4 regions of the Azospira sp. MPR-E4 genome follow, and region 2 is predicted to be linked to each of the others. Evidence: predicted binding sites of a transcription regulator. Region 2 holds the regulator's gene; each other region holds the start of a gene.
What was found. The regulator sigma-54, encoded in region 2, starts transcription at its own class of promoters, with help from an activator protein. The targets are predictions, from matches to a motif close to TGGCACGCTTNCTGCTNA.

Region 1: a site for sigma-54 is predicted at 2,090-2,107, ahead of AC1RTA_RS02805 (circularly permuted type 2 ATP-grasp protein). Genes of this name have one in related genera too.
Region 3: a site for sigma-54 is predicted at 1,938-1,955, ahead of nifE (nitrogenase iron-molybdenum cofactor biosynthesis protein NifE). Genes of this name have one in related genera too.
Region 4: a site for sigma-54 is predicted at 1,506-1,523, ahead of AC1RTA_RS08705 (CmpA/NrtA family ABC transporter substrate-binding protein). Genes of this name have one in related genera too.

The regions. Positions count from the first base shown of each region.
Region 1 is NZ_JBXAST010000005.1:25,532-29,361, forward strand. It holds gene AC1RTA_RS02795 (methyl-accepting chemotaxis protein) at 1-179, shown strand, start outside; gene AC1RTA_RS02800 (methyl-accepting chemotaxis protein) at 253-1,896, opposite strand; gene AC1RTA_RS02805 (circularly permuted type 2 ATP-grasp protein) at 2,141-3,556, shown strand; gene AC1RTA_RS02810 (alpha-E domain-containing protein) at 3,708-3,830, shown strand, end outside.
Region 2 is NZ_JBXAST010000016.1:20,405-24,234, forward strand. It holds gene recA (recombinase RecA) at 1-175, shown strand, start outside; gene recX (recombination regulator RecX) at 172-627, shown strand; gene lptB (LPS export ABC transporter ATP-binding protein) at 693-1,439, shown strand; gene AC1RTA_RS07140 (RNA polymerase factor sigma-54) at 1,506-2,984, shown strand; gene hpf (ribosome hibernation-promoting factor, HPF/YfiA family) at 2,999-3,319, shown strand; gene ptsN (PTS IIA-like nitrogen regulatory protein PtsN) at 3,475-3,830, shown strand, end outside.
Region 3 is NZ_JBXAST010000023.1:24,209-28,038, reverse strand. It holds gene AC1RTA_RS08990 (YeeE/YedE family protein) at 1-1,063, opposite strand, end outside; gene queC (7-cyano-7-deazaguanine synthase QueC) at 1,063-1,752, opposite strand; gene nifE (nitrogenase iron-molybdenum cofactor biosynthesis protein NifE) at 1,993-3,450, shown strand; gene nifN (nitrogenase iron-molybdenum cofactor biosynthesis protein NifN) at 3,443-3,830, shown strand, end outside.
Region 4 is NZ_JBXAST010000022.1:24,560-28,389, reverse strand. It holds gene AC1RTA_RS08715 (hemerythrin domain-containing protein) at 119-514, shown strand; gene AC1RTA_RS08710 (Yip1 family protein) at 560-1,159, opposite strand; gene AC1RTA_RS08705 (CmpA/NrtA family ABC transporter substrate-binding protein) at 1,680-2,957, shown strand; gene ntrB (nitrate ABC transporter permease) at 3,106-3,830, shown strand, end outside.

The DNA.
Region 1 (3,830 bases), on a different contig from region 2:
CGGTGCAGCAGTCCCAGGCCAGCCAGGACGTGGCCATGAGCGTCTCCGAGATTGCCGCCCTGATCGAGGAAAACGCCGCCGCCATCGGCGAGGCGGAGCGCAATGTGCAACAGCTGCTGGCCACCGCCGGCGAACTGCGCAACCTCATCGCCTACTTCCAGTTCCAGCCCGGGCGCTAAGCCGGTCGACGAAGTCCATAAAAAAAAGCCTGGGGCCGAAGCTCCGGGCTTTTTTCATTGGGCGTTGCCGGCCTCAGGTCTGGAAGCGGTTCACCAGGCCCTTCAGGTTGTGGGCCACCCGTTCCAGGTCCTGGGCAGAGGTCATGGTGTTGTTCATGGTGGTGCTGGTTTCTTCCACTGTCTGGGCAATGGCTTCGACGCGCTGGGCGATGGAGGTGCTGGCGGCGCTCTGTTCGCGGATGGCATTGGCCACTTCCTGGATGTGCTCCAGGGTGCGCAGGGCGCCGGCCTCGATATTGGCCAGGGATTCCGCCGCCGCCTGGGCCAGGCTGACCCCCTGTTCCACCTGGGGCAGGGCGTCGTCCATGGACTGCACCGCATTGTTGGTCTCGCTCTGGATGCTGGCGATCATCTGCTCGATTTCGATGGTGGCGGAGGACGTCCGCTCCGCCAGCTTGCGCACCTCGTCGGCCACCACGGCGAAACCGCGGCCCGCCTCGCCGGCCCGGGCCGCCTCGATGGCGGCGTTGAGGGCCAGCAGATTGGTTTGCCCGGCGATGTCCTTGATCACGCCGGCAATGGAGGAAATCTGGTTGGCCTGCTGATCCAGGGTGCGGATGCGGGTGGAGCCTTCGGATACCGTGGCGGCGATGCGCTGCATGGCCTCGGCGGCCTGCTCTGCCCGTTCCCGGCCCTGTTTGGAGAGATCCACGGCTTTGTGGGAATCCCCCTGGGTCTCCTCGGCGCTGTCGGAAATGTGGCTGGAACTGACCGTCAGCTGTTCAATGGCGGCGGCCATGGAGGAGGTGGCATCGGCCTGGGCACCGGTGGTGTCGGCCAGCTGGCTGGAGGCGGAGCTGATCGCCTGGGAGTTGCTGGCCAGGGTTTCCGCGTCCTGGCGGATTTCGGTGAGCATCTGGCGCAGGGAGAGCACCATCTGGCTCAGGGCATGGAGCAGGCTGCCGGGCTGGGTCTGGCCGATGGCCGCATGCAGGTTGCCGCCGGCCACCTGCTGCATGATGGCCGTGGCGGCGGCAGGTTCGCCGCCGATCTGCTTGAGCACGCTGCGGGTCACCAGGTAGCAGATGCTGCCGATCAGGGCCAGCACCACCAGGGCCAGCAGGCCCTGGTAGATCAGGGTTTGCTGGAACTCCCGGTCCACTTCGTCGATATAGACGCCGGTGCCGATGATCCAGTCCCAGGCCGGGAATTTCTGGGCGTAGAGCACCTTGGGATACATGGTGGGATCGCCCGCCTTCTTGACGAACTGGGTGTCCATGTAGGTGGTGGCCTGGTTCTGCAGCAGGCTTGCCAGTTCCCGGATGATCAGCTTGCCGCTGCCGTCCTTCACCTGGTCGCCCATGGGCTTGCCTTCCCATTCCGGCTTCAGGGCATGCATGACGCTGATGCCGTCGGGGGTCCAGATGTAGAAATAGTCGCTCTTGCCGTCGGGGCCGTTGAAACGGATCTGCCGCACGGCCGCCTTGGCGTGGGCCTGGGCCTCGTCGCGGCTGAGGTTGCCGGCGGCTTCCTGGCTTTGATAGTAGGCGACCACGTTGTAGGCGCCCTGGGTGATGGCGCGAATCTGGCCTTTTCTCTCATCCAGCATGAGGGAGCGGGTATTGAAGGCGGCGATGGCCGCCAGTGCCAGGACCCCCAGGAGCGCCACCAGCACCACCGCCAGGAGTCGGGTACGCAGGGAAAGTTGATCAAGCATGGGATTGTCCAAACTATATGAAACATGAAGTGCGCATTATATTTCCGTCACCAGCCATGCCGTGAAGGAAATCACACTTTTCTGCTTCAAATTGGTGCGCCCGCTTCTGCCCATGGTGCATGGTGGCACCGTTTTCTGGCGCCGCTTCCGCCAATTCCCCGGAAGTCCTTTAAGGATCAAGCGATTATGATCCTGGCACAACCCCTGCTATTTGATTGTCGCCCTTCCTCATGGCGCGACCATCATGAACAAGCCCAGCTTCTTCGACGAAATGAACGGTGCCGACGGCGCCGTCCGCTCCCACTACCAGACCTACCGGCGCTGGCTTTCCGAAACCCCTGACGAACGCATCGCCCGCAAGCGGGCCGAGGCCGACATCGCCTTCCGCCGCGTCGGCATCACCTTCGCCGTCTATGGCGAGGAGGCCGGCACCGAGCGGCTGATCCCCTTCGACATCATTCCCCGGGTCATCCCGGCAGATGAGTGGAAGGCCCTCAAGGCCGGCCTCAAGCAGCGGGTCAAGGCCCTCAACCTGTTCCTCCACGACATCTACCACGACCAGGAAATCCTCAAGGCCGGGCGCATTCCCCGGGAGCAGGTGGAGGGCAACGCCCAGTTCCGTCCCATCATGCGCGGGGTGGACGTGCCGGCCGGCATCTATGCCCACATCGCCGGCGTGGACCTGGTGCGGGCCGGGGCCGGCGAGTTCTACGTGCTGGAAGACAACCTGCGGGTGCCCTCCGGCGTCTCCTACATGCTGGAAGACCGCAAGATGATGATGCGGCTCTTCCCCGAGCTGTTCTCCAAGCACAAGGTGGCCCCGGTGGAACACTACCCGGACCTGCTGCTGGAGACCCTGCGGGCCTCCGCTCCCAACGGAGTCTCCGATCCCACCGTGGTGGTGCTGACCCCGGGGGCCTACAACAGCGCCTACTTCGAGCACACCTTCCTGGCCCAGCAGATGGGGGTGGAACTGGTGGAAGGGCGGGACCTTTTCGTCGATAACGACACGGTCTACATGCGCACCACCCAGGGCCCCCAGCGGGTGGATGTGATCTACCGCCGCATCGACGACGACTTCATCGATCCCCAGGTCTTCCGCGCCGACTCCATGCTCGGCGTTCCCGGCATCCTGCAGGCCTACCGGGCCGGCAAGGTGACCCTGGCCAATGCGGTGGGCACCGGGGTGGCCGACGACAAGTCCATCTACCCCTATGTGCCGGAGATGGTGCGCTTTTACCTGGGGGAAGAGCCCATCCTCAACAACGTGCCCACCTACATGTGCCGCAAGCCCGACGACCTGGCCTACACCCTGGCCCACCTGCCGGAACTGGTGGTGAAGGAAGTCCATGGCGCCGGCGGCTACGGCATGCTGGTGGGGCCGGCCTCCACCCAGGCCGAGATCGAGGACTTCCGCCGGCGTCTTGTCGCCAACCCGGAAAAGTACATCGCCCAGCCCACCCTGGCCCTGTCCACCTGCCCCACCTTCGTCGAATCGGGCGTGGCGCCGCGCCATATCGACCTGCGCCCCTTCGTCCTCTCCGGCAAGGAAGTGACCATGGTCCCCGGCGGCCTCACCCGGGTGGCCCTGCAGGAAGGCTCCCTGGTGGTGAACTCCTCCCAGGGCGGCGGCACCAAGGACACCTGGGTGCTGGAATGAGAAACCTTGCCACAGAGGGCACAGAGAACACAGAGGGCAAGACCGTGGCTGCGGCCGGCGTGCTGCCGCAAAACGTGCGGACCCGGAACGCTTCTGGTTTTTCTCTGTGATCTCTGTGTCCTCTGTGGCTAAAAAAGACTAGGAAACCATCATGCTCAGCCGAACCGCCGATCACCTCTACTGGATGGCCCGCTACATCGAGCGGGCCGAGAACCTGGCCCGCCTGCTGGACGTCACCTACCAGATGTCCCTGGTGCCCCAGTCGCCGGAAGCG
Region 2 (3,830 bases):
GATCGAGAAGTCCGGCGCCTGGTACTCCTACAAGGGCGAGAAAATCGGCCAGGGCAAGGACAACTCCCGGGAATTCCTCAAGGCCAACCCGGCCATTGCCCAGGAAATTGAAGGCAAGATCCGGGAAGCCCTGGGCGTGGCCAATCCCGCCCCGGCGGCCGCTGCCGGGGAATGACCCCGAGCCTGCGCCAGCGGGCCCTGGGGCTGCTGGCGCGGCGGGAGTACAGCCGGGCCGAACTGGCCCGCAAGCTGGCGCCCCACGCAGAATCCGAGGCTGAGCTGGAGACCCTGCTGGACGACCTGGCGGCCCGCCGCCAGCTTTCCGATGCCCGCTATGCCAGTGAAAGGGTCGCCATCCGCGCCCGCCGCTACGGCGATGCCCGGCTGGCCCAGGAGCTGCGGCAGAAGGGCGTGGCCGAGGAAACCGTCGCCGCGGCCCTGGCCCAGGGCGGCAGCGAGCTGGAACGGGCGCGCCAGGTGTGGCAGAAGAAATTCGCCGCCCTGCCCGCCGATCTGGCCGAGCGGGCCAAACAGACCCGCTTCCTCCTCAGCCGCGGCTTTGCCGCCGCCACCGTCCGCCAGGTGCTGCAGGGCGGCTGGGACGACGAGTCCGGCAGCGACTGGTAGAACCCCCGGGCGACACCTCTGGCACAATGCCTTTACGCCCCCGCATTCATAGAATCCGATAGCCCATGTCCGAGCAGAACCCCGACCTCATCGCCAAGCTTTCCGCCAACAACCTGAAAAAGCGCTACAAGTCCCGCACCGTGGTGCATGACGTGTCCTTCGAGGTGGGCAGCGGTGAGGTGGTGGGCCTGCTGGGCCCCAACGGTGCCGGCAAGACCACCTGTTTCTACATGATCGTCGGCCTGGTGCCCTCCGACGGCGGCTCCATCCAGCTGCAGAATCAGGAAGTGACCCACTTCCCCATCCACAAGCGGGCCCATCTGGGCATTTCCTACCTGCCCCAGGAGGCTTCCGTCTTCCGCAAGCTCAACGTGGAGGAGAACATCCGCGCCGTGCTGGAACTGCAGAAGCTGCCCAAGCACGAGATCGACCTGCGCCTGGAGGAACTGCTGGAAGAGCTGCACATCGGCCACATTCGCGCTTCCAATGCCGCCGCCCTGTCCGGTGGCGAGCGCCGCCGGGTGGAAATCGCCCGGGCCCTGGCCACCTCTCCCCGTTTCATCCTGCTGGATGAGCCCTTCGCCGGCGTGGACCCCATCGCCGTGCTGGAAATCCAGAAGATCATCCGTTTCCTCAAGGACCGCAGCATCGGCGTGCTCATCACCGACCACAACGTGCGTGAGACCCTGGGCATCTGCGACCGGGCCTACATCATCAATGAGGGCCGGGTGCTGGCGTCTGGCCGCCCGGATGAGATCGTTTATAATGAAGACGTCCGAAAAGTATATCTGGGCGAGAGCTTCCGTCTCTGACGAGCCCAGTCTCCGAGTCTTTCCCTCAACCCGCTCATTGCCGCCGGCCCCTTCGGCCCCGGGTCCATGAAACCAACCCTCCAACTCAAACTCTCGCAGCACCTGGCCCTGACGCCACAGCTGCAGCAGTCCATCCGGCTGCTGCAGCTGTCGACGCTCGAGCTGGAGCAGGAGTTGGAGAAGTATCTGCTGGAAAACCCCCTGCTGGAGCGCGAGGACGAGAACTACGAGCCCTCCTACAGCGGGAGCGAAGGCGAATACGCCGGCAGTACGGCCGAGGCCGCTGCCGAAGGCCCGCGGGAAGGCGATAGCGGCGAATCCGGTGAAGGCGCCGACAGTCACGGCCCCGAAGAAGTCCGGGACGACAGCCGGGACAGCCTGGGCGAGGGCGAGGACTGGTTTGCCGAAGGCAGCTACCCTTCCGCCTCCCGCGACGAGGACGAGGATTCCGACTTCCAGGAAGTGCAGGCCGCCAACACCTCCCTGCGCGACCACCTCAACTGGCAGCTGGGCCTGATGCAGCTCTCCGAGCGGGACCGGCAGCTGGTCAGCTTCCTGATCGAGGCTCTGGACGAGGACGGCTACCTGACCCAGCCCCTGGAGGAGCTGCAGGAAGCCCTGCCGGAAGAGCTGGAAATCGACCTGGACGACCTGCAGATCGCCCTGCGCCACCTGCAGCACCTGGACCCGACCGGTGTCGGCGCCCGCACTCCGGGCGAATGCCTGGCCCTGCAGCTGGAAGCCCTGCCGGCCGACGAGGTGCGGGACCAGGCCCTGAAGCTGGTGCGCCATCATCTGGAACTGCTGGCCGGCCGGGACTTCACCAAGCTGAAGAAGCTGCTGGGCTGCGACGACGAGCGCCTGCGCGCCGTCACCAACCTGGTGAAGAGCCTCAACCCCCGGCCCGGCGCCCAGTACGCGCCCCTGGATGCCCGCTACATCACCCCGGACGTGGTGGTGAAGAAGGTGCGCAACCAGTGGACCGCCAGCATCAATCCGGACGCCTACCCGCGCCTGCGCATCAACCGGCTCTACGCCGAGATCCTCTCCAAGCAGCGCGGCTCCAGCCTCTCCGGCCAGCTGCAGGAGGCCCGCTGGCTGATCAAGAACGTGCAGCAGCGTTTCGACACCATCCTGCGCGTGTCCCAGGCCATCCTGGACCGCCAGCGCCAGTTCTTCGAACACGGCGAGGTGGCCATGCGTCCCCTGGTACTGCGGGAAATCGCCGAAACCCTGGGCCTGCACGAATCCACCGTTTCCCGGGTGACCACCCAGAAGTACATGGCCACCCCCCGGGGCATTTTCGAACTCAAGTATTTCTTCGGCAGCCACGTGGCCACGGATACGGGGGGCGCCTGTTCGGCCACCGCCATCCGGGCCCTGATCAAGCAGCTGGTGGCGGCCGAAGACCCCAAAAAACCCCTTTCGGACAGTCAAATATCCGAAATTCTTGGCCAACAAGGCATTGTTGTGGCGCGTCGAACCATTGCAAAATACAGAGAAGCGCTCAACATTTCGCCGGCCAACCTACGCAAGTCCATCTAAAAAAGGAGCGAGCCATGAACCTGCACATCACCGGACATCACCTGGAAGTCACCCCGGCGATCCGCGACTACGTCACTGCCAAGCTGGAGCGGGTTACGCGTCACTTCGACAGCGTCATCGACGTCAACGTCATCCTCACCGTGGAAAAGCTGAAGCAGAAGGCTGAAGTCACCGTGCGCGTGCCCGGCAAGGACATCCACGTGGATGCCGAGGATGCCGACCTGTATGCCGCCGTGGACACCCTGATCGACAAGCTGGACCGCCAGGTGCAGAAGTACAAGCAGAAGGCCCAGGATCACCACCGCGACACCATCAAGAATCACATCGAAGAGTGATCTGATTCCCTCTCCGGGACTGGGATGAAAGGCATAGGCGGCGGGGTCGTTTTCCGTTATGATCCCGCCACTTTTCGCCAGGTATCCTGCCTGAATCCCAGTCTCCAACCGGCCCTGCCGCCGCCATCCCGCTGTTCGGGGAAGGTTCCCGCCCCATGGATCTGATCGCCAAACTCCTCCCTCCCGCCCACATCCTGCTGGACCTCGAAGCCAGCAGCAAGAAGCGGGCATTCGAGCAGGCCGGACTGCTGTTCGAGAACAACCTGGGCATCGCCCGGGCCACGGTTTTCGACAGCCTCTTCGCCCGGGAAAAACTCGGTTCCACCGGCCTGGGCCAGGGGGTTGCCATTCCCCACGGCCGCATCAAGGGGCTCAAGGAAGCCGCCGGCGCCTTCATGCGCCTGTCCGCCCCGGTGCCTTTCGATTCCCCCGATGGCAAGCCCGTCGGCCTGATGTTCGTGCTGCTGGTGCCGGAACAGGCCACCGAGCAGCATCTGCAGATTCTTTCCGA
Region 3 (3,830 bases), on a different contig from region 2:
AGGCGCCGGCAATGATGGACAGGGTGGTGATGAGGCTGCCCAGGGCCAGAGTGGAGATGCCGGAGAGGCCCTGACCCACGGTGCAGCCGAGGGCGGTGACGCCGCCGAAGCCCATGAGGACGGCGCCGATGAGGTGGCTGGCCGTGTCTTCCGCATCGCGGAAGCCTTCCCAGCGGAAGCTGCGGCGGGACAGGGCCACCAGGGCGGAACCGGCGACGACGCCGAGCACCGTGGCGATGCCCAGGGTCAGCTTGCGGCTGGCGTCGCTCCAGGTGGCGAACAGTTCCAGGGCGTAGGCCGGCGGGGCGACGAAGGTGAGGGACTCCATGCGGCCGCTGTTGGTGCCAAGGAAAGCCGGCTGCAGGGTGTCGGGATGTTCGGTGACGAAGGCCAGATGGCCGCTGAGGAACCAGCCGCCCACCACGGCGGCGCCGATGGCCAGACCGCCGAGGATGTACTCGGCCTGGCGGAAGTCGGCGCGCAGCAGGGGCGCCGCCAGCAGCAGGCCGCCGACGCTGCCGGCCACCAGGGCCGACACCGTGGCCGGCGGCAGGCCCAGGAGAGACTGCAACAGCCGGGGCAGGTCCTGACCCGGGGCGGACAGATCCACGGCCAGGACATCCAGCAGGCCGACCCGCAGCAGAGCCGGCAGGCCCTTGAGGGTGGCCAGGGCGGTGAGGCCCATGACCAGGAACACCACCAGGGATTTGAGATTGCCGCCCCCCAGGCGCACCAGGGTCTTGGCACCGCAGCCCGAGGCCAGCACCATGCCGATGCCAAACAGCAGGCCACCCGCCAGGTGGGAAGCCCACAGCAGGCGGGGGGCGGTGTAGATGGAATTGGCCACGTCGATGAGGCCCGCCAGCTGCAGGCCGGCCGTACCCAGCACCGCCGTGCCCATGGCCAGCAGCCACATGCCCATGCGGTTCCAGTCCCCCATGTTCACTATGTCGGACACCGCGCCCATGGTGCAGAAGCAGGTGCGCTGGGCGACGGCGCCGAAGAGGCCGCCGAGGCCGGCGGCCAGCCACAGCAGGGGCGACAGATCGGGCAGGCTGTCCATCAGGCGCTACGGTAGGGCGTGGGATCGGCCAAGCCGGCGGCGCGGAAGCCTTCGGCCCGCAGGCGGCAGGAATCGCAGACGCCGCAGGCCCGGCCCTCGTCGTCGGCCTGGTAGCAGGAGACGGTGATGCCGTAATCGACACCGAGGGCGGTGCCGCGCTGGACGATCTGGGCCTTGGTGAGGTCGATCAGGGGCGCATGCACATGCAGCTCGGCCCCTTCCACCCCGGCCTTGGTGGCCAGATTGGCCATGCGTTCGAAGGCGGCGATGAACTCGGGGCGGCAGTCCGGGTAGCCGGAATAATCCACGGCATTCACGCCGACGAATATGTCCTTGGCCCCCAGCACTTCGGCCCAGGCCAGGGCGAAGGAGAGCATGACGGTGTTGCGGGCCGGCACATAGGTGACGGGGATGCCGCCGGCCTGGACGCCCTCGACGGGCACGGCAATGGAACTGTCGGTGAGGGCGGAGCCGCCGAACTGGCCGATGTCCAGGCGCACCACGCGGTGCTCCTTGGCGCCGAGGGCGGCCGCCACCCGGGCGGCGGCCTGCAGCTCGGCCTTGTGGCGCTGGCCGTAGTCGAAGGACAGGCAATAGGGGGCGAAGCCTTCGCTCTTGGCGATGGCCAGGCAGGTGGCGGAGTCCAGGCCGCCGGAAAGCAGGACGATGGCAGGGCGAATGTCAGTCATAGGCGGGCAAATATACCGCGAGCGGGGGCCGGCATAAAGGCTGGCCCCCGGTCCGGCCGGGCTGGTGCCAAGTGCAACAAGAGGCGCCCCGGGGCTGTCGCGAAACCGACAGGAAGACGCCCCACGACGCCGCCACGGCCCTGACGAGGCAGCAAAAACAAGCACTTTGGGGCAGTGCCGGGCACTGGCACCAAACCTGCTACTTAAGGCTCACAAAAGAAAAATTGTAGGAGAGCCGACATGAGCGCATTGCAACAGAAGGTGGCCAGTGTCCTGGAAGAACCGGGTTGCGCCACCAACCAGGCCAAGGGCGAGAAGGAACGCAAGGCGGGCTGCAAGAAGCAGCTCACTCCGGGCGCCGCTGCCGGCGGCTGTGCCTTCGACGGGGCCAAGATCGCCCTGCAGCCCATCGTGGACGTGGCCCATCTGGTACACGGCCCCATCGCCTGCGAAGGCAATTCCTGGGATTCGCGCCATACCCTCTCCTCCGGCTCCCATATCTACCGCACCGGCTTCACCACCGACATGAACGAGATGGACGTGGTGTACGGCGGCGAGAAGAAGCTCTACCGGGCCATCAAGGAAATCATCGACAAGTACGACCCGCCCGCCGTCTTCGTGTACCAGACCTGCCTGCCGGCCATGATCGGCGACGACATCGAGGCGGTGTGCAAGGCCGCCACCGCCAAGTTCGGCAAGCCGGTGATCCCGGTGAATGCCCCCGGCTTCGTCGGCAGCAAGAACCTGGGCAACAAGCTGGGCGGCGAGGCCCTGCTGGACTACGTCATCGGCACCCGGGAGCCCGACTACACCACCCGCTGCGACATCAACCTGATCGGCGAATACAACGTGGTGGGGGAGTTGTGGCAGGTGAAGCCCCTCTTCGATGAGCTGGGCATCCGCATCCTCGCCACCATCTCCGGCGACGGCCGTTACAACGACATCGCCACGGCCCACAAGGCGAGGGCGGCCATCATGCTGTGCTCCCAGGCCCTCATCAACGTGGCCCGCAAGATGGAGGAGCGCTACGGCATTCCCTTCTTCGAGGGCAGCTTCTACGGCGTCTCCGACATGTCCGACGCCCTGAGGAAGATCAGCGCCCTGCTGGTACGCCAGGGCGGCCCGGCAGACCTGGAGGAACGGGCCGAGGCCCTCATCGCCCGGGAAGAAGCCAAGGCCTGGGCCCGCCTGGAGCCCTACAAGGCGCGCCTGAAGGGCAAGCGGGTGCTGCTGTTCACCGGCGGGGTGAAGTCCTGGTCCGTGGTCTCGGCCCTGCAGGAAGTGGGCATGGAAATCGTCGGCACCTCCATGCGCAAGACCACCGCCAACGACCGGGAGAAGGTGAAGGAAATCATGGGCACCGACGCCCACATGTTCGACGAGCTGCCGCCCCGGGAGATGTACCGGATGCTCAGGGACTCCCAGGCCGACGTGATGCTCTCCGGCGGCCGCTCCCAGTTCGTGGCGCTGAAGGCCAAGACCCCCTGGGTGGAGATCAACCAGGAACGGCACCACGCCCTGGCCGGCTACGACGGCATCGTCAATCTGGTGGATGAGATCGACAAGGCCCTCTACAACCCGGTGTGGCAGCAGGTACGCCAGCCGGCCCCCTGGGAGCGGCCCGACTGGGAACAGGACCTCGAAGAATGGCAGTCCTGCAATCAGGAAGAATGCGCAGGCGAGGTGTGCCATGGCTGAGGTCAAGCACAGCAGGAAGGCCTGCGCCGTCAATCCGCTGAAAATGAGCCAGCCCATCGGCGCCGCCCTGGCCTTCCTCGGCATGGACCAGGCCCTGCCCCTGCTGCACGGCTCCCAGGGCTGCACCGCCTTCGGCCTGGTGCTCTTCGTCAAGCACTTCCGCGAGACCATTCCCCTGCAGACCACGGCCATGAACGAGGTCACCACCATCCTCGGCGGCCTGGAGAATGTGGAGCAGGCCCTGGTGAATATCCACAAGCGGGCCGCCCCGGCCCTGGTGGGCCTCATCTCCACCGGCATCACCGAGGCCAAGGGCGACGACGTGGACGGCTTCCTCCAGCTGATCCGGCAGAAGCACCCGGAACTGGCGGACATGGAGG
Region 4 (3,830 bases), on a different contig from region 2:
CGGGCCGCCGGCCCACCCCTGGCTTTGACCCGGGTGATGCCGGGTTTGATTTGCATCCTGGCCCCGGTTCCCCGTCCGGCGCCATACTGTCTCCCATCACCCTTTCCGGGAGTCCGCCATGAAACGCCATCCCGCCCTGTTGCAGTTGTCCCGCGAACACCACACCGCCCTCAAGCTGTCCCTGGATTGCCGCAAGGCCGTGCTGGCGGCCGACCAGGGGGCCATGAACGCCCTGGCGGGCCAGATGTCGAGCCTCTTCGCCGCCGAGCTGGAACCCCACTTCCAGCGCGAGGAAGAGGAATTGCTGCCCTGGCTGGAAGCCGCCGGCGAGCACCTGCTGGTGGCCCGCACCCTGGCCGAGCACGCCCAGCTGCGGGGCCTGGCCGAGCGCATCGGCCGGGGCGACCGGGGCGCCCTGGAAGCCTTCGCCACAGCCCTGAGCGACCACGTGCGTTTCGAGGAACGGGAGTTGTTCGAGAAGGCCCAGGAGTACCCGGCCTTCGCCGTCGGCTGAGGTTGTGCCGGGGCGTGGCCCCGGCGGGGGCGATGGCGCCCTGGTCTAGTGGATCAGGACCAGGGCCAGGATGACGGTCCACGCCGGCAGGGCGCAGACCATGATGACGCCGCAGAAGAGGGTGGCCAGGCAGTCGTCCTCCACCGCCAGCAGGCGGCGGATGCAGCGGTACATGGCGTAGCTGGAAAGGGCCAGGGCGACCATGCCGGTGATGAGGATGAAAATCAGGCTAGGCACGGCCAGGGCCAGGGAGGCCAGCCACAGGGGAATGGTGCTGAGGGTCACCACCAGGAAGGCCTGGCGCCGGTTCACCGGCACCTGGAAGAAGCGCCCGGCCAGGTGGGCGACGCCCGCCAGCAGTGGCACCATCAGCAGTTCCCAGGCCAGGATGAGCAGCAGGCGTTCCCAGCTGGGGGCAATGAAGCCGGCGATGATGCGGTTGCCGTAGGCGTTGCCGGCGAAGTTGGCCATCACCGGCAGCAGCAGGGAGAGGGGCAGGGCGATGAGGAGAAAACTGACGGCGGCGGAGGGTAGATGCTCCACGTCGTCCCAAAGGATGTCGTGGTTTTCCTGCGTGCCTGCACTGCCCATCATCCAGCCCGACAGTAGACGCGGGGCTTCCATGGGCTGTTGCTGGATATCCATGTTTCCCTCCCGCTCCCGATACGTGCGGGAGCATTGTTTTGTATTGCATGCCATCAACAACCCGATAATCATAAGAACATCGGATGCCAGTGTCTTTAGGCGTTTGGTCATAGATGGGGTCGGCGCTTTCGCCGTTCCCCTTTCCTCTCCCGCGGTCGCTCCCCATTCCGCTGTCCTTCCGCCGCTGTCGCTGCAACCGCCGGCCCGGGTTCCCCCTTCTTGTGCGGCGGTCACGCCATGGCGCACCGCAGCAGTGCGCTCCGGTGCCGCGGATGGATTTTTTCGGGGCGGTGGGAATGTGGCTATCTATATGAAGTAAAGGTGAATTCCAGATATTTTTGCTGCCTGGCACGGTGGTTGCTGAACTAGGTCGTAAGTCGGACCAATGGCGGTTCGAGCAACGCCGGGCAGCGCAGTGAAGCCCTGACCGGCAAACGGACAAAGGCGTCCATCCGCGTGTTCTCTCTCCTCTCACGCGGGTGTGACGCCTTTTCTTTTTTCTGAGGTCAAGGAGCATGGAATGTCCAAGCAAAAGCAATTCGAGGCACCCGATGCCGTGGCGGCGGAACGCCGCGAGTTCGTCAAATCCGCCGGCCTCCTGGGCCTGGGAGCAGCGCTCATGGGCCTGACTCCCGGTCTGCGTGCCGCCGCCTTTGCCGCCGGTTCCGACGCACCGGAAAAGACCGAGGTGAAGATCGGCTTCATCCCCCTGACCGACTGCGCCTCCGTGGTCATGGCCGCGGCCAAGGGCTTCGACAAGAAGTACGGCATCAAGATCGTGCCCACCAAGGAGGCCTCCTGGGCCGCCGTGCGCGACAAGCTGGTGAATGGGGAACTGGATGCGGCCCACGTGCTGTACGGCCTCATCTACGGCGTGCACCTGGGCATCGGCGGGCCGAAGAAGGACATGGCCAGCCTCATGACCCTCAACAACAACGGCCAGGGCATCACCCTCTCCAGCCAGCTGAAGGACAAGGGCGTCACCGACGGCGCCGCCCTGAAGAAGCTGATCAGCAGCGAGAAGCGGGAATTCACCTTCGCCCAGACCTTCCCCACGGGCACCCACGCCATGTGGCTCTACTACTGGCTGGCGGCCCACGACATCAACCCCATGAAGGACGTCAAGACCATCACCGTGCCGCCCCCCCAGATGGTGGCCAACATGCGGGTGGGCAATATGGACGGCTACTGTGTCGGCGAGCCCTGGAACGCCCGGGCCATCATCGACAAGGTGGGCTTCACCGCCGCCACCACCCAGGACATCTGGACCGACCATCCGGAAAAGGTGCTGGGCACCACCGCCGACTGGGCGGCCAAGCACCCGAAGACCGCCGTGGCCGTCACCGCCGCCATCCTGGAGGCATCCCGCTGGATCGACGCCTCCCTGGCCAATCGCCGGGAGACGGCCGAGACCATCGCCGCCAAGGCCTACGTCAATACGGATGTGGATGTGATCCTGGACCGCATGCTGGGCCGCTACAGCAACGGCATCGGCAAGACCTGGGACGACAAGAACCACATGAAGTTCTTCAACGACGGCCAAGTGAATTTCCCCTACCTCTCCGACGGCATGTGGTTCCTCACCCAGCACCGCCGCTGGGGCCTGCTCAAGGACGATCCGGACTACCTGGGCGTGGCCAAGGCCATCAACCAGGTGGCCCTGTACCGCCAGGCGGCGGAGAAGGCCGGGGTGGCCGTGCCCAAGAGCGACCTGCGTTCCTCCAAGCTGATCGACGGCGTGGTGTGGGACGGCAAGGACCCGAAGAAATACGCCGCCAGTTTCAAGGTGCGCGCCTAAGAGCAACCGGCGGCCGTCCCGGCGGGGCCGGGGGCCGCCTCCATCCGTGCATGGGGGAATGATCATGACGACGATGACTTTGATTCAGGGCAACACCGCGCTGGCGGCCAGCCCGACGAACGATGCAACAGACCAGGGAGCAGCCGCCATGGCCATGAATGACAGCAGTGTGGGGAGCGGCCCGGCCGCCTCCGTGACGGCGGCCCCGGTGCCGCCATCGGCGCAGGAGCCGGCCCGGGCTGCCGCCGGCCGGCGCAGCAACGAGACCCTGGTGGGCCTGCTCAAGGTGGTGCTGCCGCCCCTGATCGGCCTGGCCGTCTTCGTCGGCCTCTGGTACCTGGTCTCCATGACCAGCCCCCAGCTGCCTGGCCCGGCCAAGACCTGGGCCTCGGCGGTGCAGCTCTTTGCCGATCCCTTCTACCAGAACGGGCCCAACGACATGGGTATCGGCTGGAACATCCTCAACTCCCTGCAGCGGGTCGGCATCGGCTTCGGCATGGCCGCCCTCATCGGCATTCCCGCCGGCTTCCTGCTGGGGCGCTTCGATTTCCTCAACCGCATGATGTCGCCCATCATCAGCCTGCTGCGGCCCGTCTCGCCCCTGGCCTGGCTGCCCATCGGCCTGCTGGTGTTCAAGGCGGCCAACCCGGCGGCCATCTGGGTCATCTTCATCTCCTCCATCTGGCCCATGATCATCAACACCGCCGTGGGCGTGCAGCGCATTCCCAAGGACTACCTGAACGTGGCCCGGGTGCTGGACCTGCCGGAGTGGAAGGTGTTCACCAAGATCCTCTTTCCCGCCGTGCTGCCCTACATGCTCACCGGGGTGCGCCTTTCCATCGGCGTCGCCTGGCTGGTGATCGTCGCCGCGGA